Regions from separate parts of the Holdemanella sp. DFI.5.55 genome, predicted to be linked through region 3. Evidence: riboswitches for the same ligand, from Rfam matches in the RefSeq annotation. Region 3 holds a riboswitch; each other region holds the start of a gene.

Region 1 (2,207 bases), on a different contig from region 3:
TGAAGGGTATATGCCAGGTAAAAGAGTTGTGATTTTGGGTAGTGGTGACATTGGTTTAATTATGGCGCGAAGAATGACTTTGGAGGGCGCAAAAGTTTTAGCTGTTGTTGAGGTTATGCCGTACTCAAATGGTTTGAATCGTAATATTGTTCAGTGTCTACATGATTATGATATTCCATTGTATTTAAGTCATACAATTACGGATATTGTGGGTAAGTCTAGAGTGGAAAAGGTTGTTGTTTCTAAGGTGGATGAAAATAGAAATCCAATCGAAGGAACAGAAATGGAATTTGATTGTGACTGCGTATTGTTGTCTGTTGGATTGATTCCAGAAAATGAGTTGTCAAATGATTTAGGGATTGAAATGGATTCTAGAACACATGGCCCTATTGTTTATGAAAATATGGAGACTTCTATGGAAGGGGTATTCGCATCAGGTAATGTTGTGCATGTGCATGATTTAGTGGATTTTGTAAGTTTGGAAAGTGAAACGGCTGGAATGGGTGCTGGTCGATATGTTTCAAATGGCGAAGTATCTAAGGATCGTTTCGTAAGGACGATAAATGGAGATAATATTTCGTATGTAGTTCCTCAATATATTCGTAAGGATAATGTAGAAAAGAGTGTTGAGCTTTCTTTCCGTGTAAGAAGACCAACGCAACAGGTAAATATTGTCGTGAAGGATGGGGATACAATCATTGCGAAATTTAAAAAGGAACATGTGATTCCAAGTGAAATGGAGAAGATATCAATTCCTAAAATATTGCTTGAAAAGGCAGATAAAGAATTGGTTGTATCTATTGAGGAGGATGCGTAATGAGAGAGTTAATTTGTATAACATGTCCTAAGGGTTGCCATTTAAAGGTTGATGAAGAAAATGATTATAAAGTAACTGGAAATGGTTGTCCTAGAGGTGCAATCTATGGAAAGAAAGAGTGTACGCATCCAACTCGTGTTGTGACAAGTACTGTGAAAATTGTGGGTGCTGAGATTGAAAGATTGAGCGTGAAAACCAACGGGGATATTCCAAAGGAAAAGATTTTTGATGTTATGAAGGAATTGAACCGTGTGGTTGTGAAGGCACCTGTGCATCGTGAAGATGTAATTGTTTCTGATATTTGTGGTACGGGTGTTGATTTAGTTGCGACGAAAGACTTATAATATTGTTGTTAAAAAAGGGGAGATTTTAGGCTAAGAGTAGGTTTGTCCTAGACCCTATAACCTGATTTGGATAATACCAACGTAGGGAATATATCTTTTTGATAGTGAGCTGCAGATTGGTTTTCTGCAGCTTTTTTTTCTTGGTGGAGAGAATATGAATTATTCAATTTTTGATGTGGATGGAACAATACTGGATTCAATGGAAGTATGGAATACTTTGGCAAGTCAATATGTTCAAAGTTTGGGAATGGTTCCCGAAAAAAATCTTGATGAAATTGTTTCAGATATGAGTTTAGAACAGAGCGCAACATACTTGAAGAATCATTATAAAATCAGTAAACAAGAAGAACGAATCATTTCTGAGGTATTGAATTTTATATCAGATTTTTATGAGTATGAAGTGAACCTTATGCCTGGGTTTAAAGAGTTTATTTCACATTATGATTCGATTAATGTGATTGGTACAAGTTGTGATGAAGAGCTTGTAAAAATTGCGTTGAATAGACTGGGTGTGTTGAATTATTTTGAAGATATTATAACTTGTTCAAAGGTGAATAAGTCAAAAGATGATCCGGATTTTTATTTGGCATGTGCACAAGTTTTAAACCAAAGACCAGAAGATATAATTGTGTTTGAGGATGCAGATTATTGTATAGATGTGGCGAAAAAAGTCGGATTTAAAGTGATTAAAATAAAAGATTGGAGAGATTTAAATGAAAAGTGCATTAACGATTGCGGGAAGTGATTCGAGTGGGGGAGCAGGCATTCAGGCAGACATTAAAACCATGTGTGCTAACCATGTGTTCGCAACAAGTGCAATCACGGCATTAACAGCGCAAAACACATTGGGAGTAACGGGTATTATGGATGTAACACCTGAATTTTTGGGTGAACAGCTAGATGCGGTATTTACAGATATTTATCCGGATGCGGTAAAGATTGGGATGGTATCAAGTTCTAGTTTGATTGAGATGATCGCAAAGAAACTAAAGGAATATAAGGCAGAAAATATTGTCGTTGATCCTGTGATGGTTGCGACAAGTGGT
Region 2 (2,207 bases), on a different contig from region 3:
ATGCATATGAAAAGTTCCAGGTCCTTCACTTTTCGTCTTTTCTGCAGCAACTTCATAATAACAAGTTGCCTTAATACAAGCCAATAATGGAGAATAACTAGCTAAAAATGTAGCGATTGCCACATTTAACATACATCCAGTGCCTGTGATTCTTGAAAGCATTTCACAACCATTTGAAATTAAATTCACGTCTTTACCATCTGTAATGACATCGATCTTGCCGCTACAAACAACTACACAACCAAGATGTAAAGCCATGTCCTTTAGCCATTTTGCGCTTTCATAGATATTCTCTTCATCGAGAACATCCGCATCTACACCGTGCGCATGACTTGTCATCCCATAAAAAGCTTTACATTCACTGATGTTCCCTTTAATGACGGTTGGACAATATAAAGAAACAAGTTCTTTGGCATAATTTAATCGAAGTGTTGAACAAGCCACTCCAACCAAATCTAAAATGAATGGTATTCCTTTTTCTTTGGCACATTTTGCACTAATCATCATAGATTTAGCTCTAACATCATCAAAGTTACCTAAATTTAATGCCAAAGCCGCAGAATGGCAAGTGATATCATCAACTTCATCGGGGTGACAAGCCATAATTGGCTTCGCTCCTAAAGCTAATATAAGATTTGCACAATCATTAATTGAAATCGGATTTGTGATACAGTGAATCAAATTATTCGTTTGTTTCAACAAATTTTTGCACTCCTAACTTTCTTTGAATATTTTCTAGGATTCCACTACGAGACATCGACTTCAATAAAACATACGCAATACTTCCACCGATGATTGTACCCATTAAAAAGCTAGGTACATAGAACATCCATGTAAGTCCAGTTCTTCCCCATAAATATGTCATCACTGGATATGAAAGAACAGAACCAATTAAACCTGTACCAATGACTTCACCAAGTACGGCAGCCCAGATTTTTCCTTTACTAACACGATATAAAATACCAGATAATGTAGCTCCAAAAATAGCACCAGTTAAAGCCAATGGTGGAATTCCCATAACTGTCATACGAATTAAACCAATAGCTAAAGCACAAAGAAATGAATACCAAGGCCCCATAAATACAGCCATTGTGATATTAATAAGATGTGCCATAGGACACATTCCTTCTACACGTAAGATTGGAGAAATGACTACTCCAACAGCTACCATCATTGAAAAAAAGACTAAGCTTAATAAGTAATTGTGTTTATTCATAATACTACCTCCTACAGATACAGATGGCCTAGAAAACACGCAAAAAACCATCTGTGGTTCGGTATTAGACAAACAGTCCTCTCTCATCCTGTCAATTCAGGCTCCCTCGCTTGTTTTCTATACTCTAGGCGCTCCCCTACAGTAAGGCAATAAAACAAAAAGACCTGCAACGTAAAAAGACAGGTCAAAAAAATCTATACTTCCTACGCCGGCATTATCCGTCAGGTTTAATGGGTCGAAGTCGAACTTCCTCTCAGCAATAGCTCCCCAGATTTATTTACTACATTTAGAATTTTAGTACAAAACAATTTAAAGTGCAAGCCAAATATGAGATCAAGAAGGAATTTACGAATGAAACAAGACAAGAATCATTTCTAGTCATTTTAGCAATCTATTTTTTGATCTTTTTAACTATGGCAATGTCTCCATATGTGATTGTGAGTGGAGAAGAAAATTCCTTATCCCACATTCTATTTTTTTGCAAGCCTTATTAGTACCAATCTGATTGTTCCATTTGCACTAAACACAATTTACTTGGTATATTTATTATTTAAAACCATCATGTCTCAAGATAATTAGTGCCTATTTTAGCTTTTCAACAAGTTTTAAAAACTTCTTCTCATTCATTACATCATTCGTTATATAATCACCATTGTAGAATAAGGCATAGGTAGTGATAGGAGTTGGCGCATTCTGCGCCTTTTCTTTTGTATCTATATGAATCGCTTTAAATTCTATATTTTGTTCTTTTGAAACATTCTCTATAATCGGAACATACTTCGCATTAAAAGGACATTGACTTGTATAATATAAGACAAAGCCAGACTCTTCGATATGACATTCTTTTGCACAAGATTTAAATTGAGGAACTTTTGAATCATTAAAATTCAAGTACCACAATTGAATACCATTACTCGCTTCATCAGAGATTTTAAAACCTTTATATGTTAAAAATTTAGGATCTGCAAGATACGGCGTCTTCTTTTTTGTA
Region 3 (2,207 bases):
GCACACATAGCCTTTAAAATTTTCATTTTCTTTCTCCTTTTCGTAAATGTGGAAATAATATTTTTTCCAATAGAGTCACTCCTAAATTCAATAGAATGCTCCAAAATATAATCATCAATACACACGCAAAGACTTTATCTAACATATATCCGTTTTTTACACGAAGCATGTAATAACCAAGTCCTGCTCTACTTGAAAGCCATTCACCTACAATAGCTCCGCCCACACAATAGGTAGCCGCTACCTTTAATCCTGAAAATAAGCCAATGGCACCCGATGGAATCTTAACAATTTTATAGATTTGAAATAGATTGGCACCAAAACTTTTTAATAAATTGATTTCTTTTTCATTCACTTGTGACAAGGCATCCGTAAAGGATATCGCAATCGGAAAAAAACACATAAATATGACAATTAACACTTTGGGCAACAAATCAAATCCAAACCAAATTGAAAACAAAGGCCCTAAAACCATAATAGGAACGGTTTGTGTCACAATCAAATATGGATAAACACTTGTCTTAAATGTTTTGGATAGATCCATACAAATTGAAATAAGTATCGCAAAGAAAGTACTAATCAACAATCCTAAGATTGATTCTTGCAACGTAACAAGCGAATGTTGCATTAGAATATCAAAATTCTCAATAAGTGCACTGATAATTTTTGATGGACTTGGCAAAATATAAAGTGAAATATCAAATACACGAACATATAATTCCCAGCCACCAATCACTAGAATAAACACAAGCAACGGCATGACAATTCTACGATTTTTCTTCATTCACTAGCTCCTTTCCAAATAAAAAAGGCACCCTAGAGTGCCACCATCAATCGATATGACTCCCTACGCTAGAATTAACCAGATCAGGTAATAAGGGTTTTTCTCAGCATTTGCACCCCTGTCATGTATGTTTTTACTTGCCCATTGATTATATCACAATCTTAGACTAATTTATATTTCTTGCATATATCCTCAACAATTCCATCTAAACTTTTACCATCCATTGAAATCGAATCCATTTTGGATGCATATAAAGTATGGAAATAATCAAAATCCGCCTGTATTTCTCGCATATAATATGCCTTATGCTTATTTAGATACGATTGAGGGATGTGCAAAAGATTGTCATTATCATCCGTAAATTCCAAGCGTTTAAAAACATTTTCAGTTCGATTTGTTAAGTCGAAACAAATAATATCTGAATCTTCAAAGAAATCTTCATATGCATCTAAATACGCAATAGGACTTAGGGCAATGACTACATTTTCATTTTCTTTGATCCAAGATGAAATCATTTCTGCACGCAATTCATCACATTCATATTGATCATTATATTCATCTTGAAACACAAGCATCGTACCATATTTTTCTTTGATTTTCGCATCCATATCGATAAAGTTGTAACCTATTTTCCTTGCCAAGAACTCACCAACAGTGCTCTTTCCAATGTTACACATCCCAAAAATTAATATTTTCATTTTTCCCTCTACATCATTACACGAATCAATCCACATAAAACTAAATGTCCCACATAGAACCAATAAAAAAACCATTTCATAAATGTACTCTTTCCTCTTGTTCCATCATATAAAGACATAATCGGATATACTAAAACAATTCCGAACTGCAACAAACCATAAACTACATCAATACATAAACAATAGACCATTGCATACATAGAAATATATAAGGCCATACCGAGTACTTGTTTTTTTAGATTGCCTTGATTTTTATAAATGTGGTTTGTACAAAGAATGGGAAAGCATGACCAATCACTTGGAAATGCCAACAAACAAAGAATTAGAATACAACCTATCTTCTTTGCATCTTTCCATTCTTGATATTCCACCCATAAACCAATCACCGACAAGAATAATGGCCATATAATACTTGTCTGATTTAATAAAGAATCTTTTAAAGGAATCAAAGAAATGCCAAAACAGAGGTTATACGCAAAGTGAGCGATAATTGAAAAAATCAATAATCTTTCTAAGTACTTCTTTAAACTATGCGTATGCGTATAGCCTTCAACCACCATAAACCACATGATAGGTGCTGCCACTCGTCCAATTAAATGAATCAATAAAAGCCACCAATACTTTTCATAATTCGGATAAAATGTTGTTGCGAAATGATCCATAAACATCGCAATGATCGCAATCATCTTGATTTGATTTCCATTTTACTTTTTTATCATTGAGTC
Region 4 (2,207 bases), on a different contig from region 3:
TCTATGCAGTATACAACACTTCCTGCAGCTGTAGTCGCTTTGATCTTATTTACAATTGCCGGCTTGTATTATAGTGGTGGAAGTATGGACCTTGCCCAACAAAAATTGATTTTAGATACGCTATCTAAACATTTCAATATCAATGTTCTATTGATTTTACCTGCTATTCTAGTTATTTTGATTTCTGTATTTAAATTACCTTCCTTATTAGGAATGGGCTTAGCCGTAGTTGTATCTGCTGCTTTTGCGATGGTATTTCAAGGGGTAAACTTTGTTGATTTAATGAACTATGCTTTTAATGGTTTCAGCATTGAAACAGGTGTATCCATTGTTGATCCAATGTTGAATCGTGGTGGTGTACTTTCTATGTCTGAATTATTAGTGACATTTATGGTTGCTAGTGTAATGGGAGCTGTCATAACGTCTACTGGTATTTTGGATGTTTTGGCAAAAAATGTTCTTTTAAAATTTATAAAGAATCGTACAGTACTAGTGTTTGTCACTTTGGTGTATTGTTATGTTGTGAACTTCTTAACAGCTGGCGGACAAACAGTATCTATCATTGTAACTGAACAAACGTTTGAATCGACTTATGAAGATATGAATGTTTCTCGTAAAGTATTATCTAGAACACTCGAAGATTCTGGGACATTATCTGCGCCTATCGTTCCTTGGGGTGTTGCGACAATTTATGTCATGGGCGTACTTGGGTGCTCAACAGCTTATATTCCATACGCATGGTTTATCTTTGTCGTTCCTATTTTCTCAATGATTTGTGCCATTACTGGAATTGGAATTTGGGATAAAGAAGAAAAGCCTGTTCGAAAATAAATGTCTTATATCTTTACTATCTTTTAGAATTGGTGTATAACTTAAATGTAAATGAAAAAAGGGAGCTTGTAGTACAGGCTGAGAGGAAAGTATGACTTTCGACCTATAACCTGATTTGGATAATGCCAACGTAGGGAAATACTTTGTCTTTTTAGTGTGAGTATACCTATATTGGTTGCTCACTTTTTTTTGTGGCGAAATGGGGGCACCACTTTTTGTCACGTTAAATAATCATTTGGAAAAGGAGATTTTAAAATGAACACAAATGAAGGTACAGTAAGTACAGGCGCTACATATACCACTCAGATGGATGCTGCGCGTAAGGGGATTATTACGCCAGAAATGAAGATTGTAGCCCAAAAAGAAAAAATGACTGAAGAAGAACTAAGAGAGTTAGTCGCATGTGGTAAGGTTGTAATTCCGGCCAATAAAAACCATAAATCTTTAAATCCTGAAGGTGTGGGAAGTATGTTACGCACGAAGATCAATGTAAACTTAGGGGTTTCTAGAGATTGTAAAGATTATGATGTCGAAATGGAAAAAGTTATGGCAGCCGTAAATCTTGGCGCAGAATCAATTATGGATTTATCGAGTCATGGAAATACACAACCATTCCGTCAAAAATTAACATCTGAATGTCCAGCTATGATTGGTACTGTACCTGTATATGATAGTGTGATTCACTACCAAAGAGATTTAAATACATTAACCGCAAAGGATTTCTTGGATGTAGTCGAGTTACATGCCAAAGATGGTGTGGATTTTGTTACTTTGCACTGTGGAATCACAAGAAAGACGATTGATCAAATCAAAAAACACAAACGTAAAATGAATATTGTTTCTCGTGGAGGAAGTTTAGTCTTTGCGTGGATGTCAATGACAGGTGAAGAAAACCCATTCTATGAATACTATGATGAAATCTTGGATATCTGTGAAAAATATGATGTGACGATTTCTTTAGGAGATGCTTGTCGTCCTGGATGTTTAGCAGATGCCACAGATGTCTGTCAAATCGAAGAATTGGTTCGTTTAGGAGAACTTACAAAACGTGCTTGGGAACATAACGTACAAGTTATTGTCGAAGGACCTGGACATGTTCCATTAGATCAGGTTGCGGCCAATATGCAGGTTCAGCAACAAATCTGTATGGGTGCTCCATTTTATGTGTTAGGCCCATTAGTTACAGATATTGCGCCAGGCTATGATCATATTACAGCGGCTATTGGTGGTGCGGTTGCAGCTATGTCAGGAGCAGCCTTCTTATGTTATGTAACACCGGCAGAACACTTGGCTTTACCAAATGTTGAAGATACAAAACAAGGAATCATTGCTTCTAAGATTGCAGCACATGCGGCTGATATTGCCAAAGGTGTTAA

What was found. Region 3 has a riboswitch for thiamine pyrophosphate ahead of LJE08_RS08395 (ABC transporter permease). Riboswitches for the same ligand answer to the same signal wherever they lie in the genome.
Region 1: linked by a shared signal. The riboswitch ahead of LJE08_RS04285 (HAD family phosphatase) and the one ahead of LJE08_RS08395 (ABC transporter permease) in region 3 are both predicted to bind thiamine pyrophosphate.
Region 2: linked by a shared signal. The riboswitch ahead of thiW (energy coupling factor transporter S component ThiW) and the one ahead of LJE08_RS08395 (ABC transporter permease) in region 3 are both predicted to bind thiamine pyrophosphate.
Region 4: linked by a shared signal. The riboswitch ahead of thiC (phosphomethylpyrimidine synthase ThiC) and the one ahead of LJE08_RS08395 (ABC transporter permease) in region 3 are both predicted to bind thiamine pyrophosphate.

What each region holds. Positions count from the first base shown of each region.
Region 1 covers NZ_JAJDMK010000012.1:571-2,777, reverse strand. The annotation lists gene LJE08_RS04295 (NAD(P)/FAD-dependent oxidoreductase) at 1-817, shown strand, start outside; gene LJE08_RS04290 (DUF1667 domain-containing protein) at 817-1,161, shown strand; TPP riboswitch at 1,167-1,266, shown strand; gene LJE08_RS04285 (HAD family phosphatase) at 1,316-1,906, shown strand; gene thiD (bifunctional hydroxymethylpyrimidine kinase/phosphomethylpyrimidine kinase) at 1,875-2,207, shown strand, end outside.
Region 2 covers NZ_JAJDMK010000099.1:3,080-5,286, forward strand. The annotation lists gene thiM (hydroxyethylthiazole kinase) at 1-702, opposite strand, end outside; gene thiW (energy coupling factor transporter S component ThiW) at 683-1,216, opposite strand; TPP riboswitch at 1,400-1,496, opposite strand; gene LJE08_RS12520 (GNAT family N-acetyltransferase) at 1,799-2,207, opposite strand, start outside.
Region 3 covers NZ_JAJDMK010000038.1:150-2,356, reverse strand. The annotation lists gene LJE08_RS08400 (ABC transporter substrate-binding protein) at 1-26, opposite strand, end outside; gene LJE08_RS08395 (ABC transporter permease) at 23-784, opposite strand; TPP riboswitch at 828-914, opposite strand; gene LJE08_RS08390 (shikimate kinase) at 946-1,482, opposite strand; gene LJE08_RS08385 (TraX family protein) at 1,491-2,174, opposite strand.
Region 4 covers NZ_JAJDMK010000063.1:2,325-4,531, forward strand. The annotation lists gene nhaC (Na+/H+ antiporter NhaC) at 1-831, shown strand, start outside; TPP riboswitch at 880-985, shown strand; gene thiC (phosphomethylpyrimidine synthase ThiC) at 1,087-2,207, shown strand, end outside.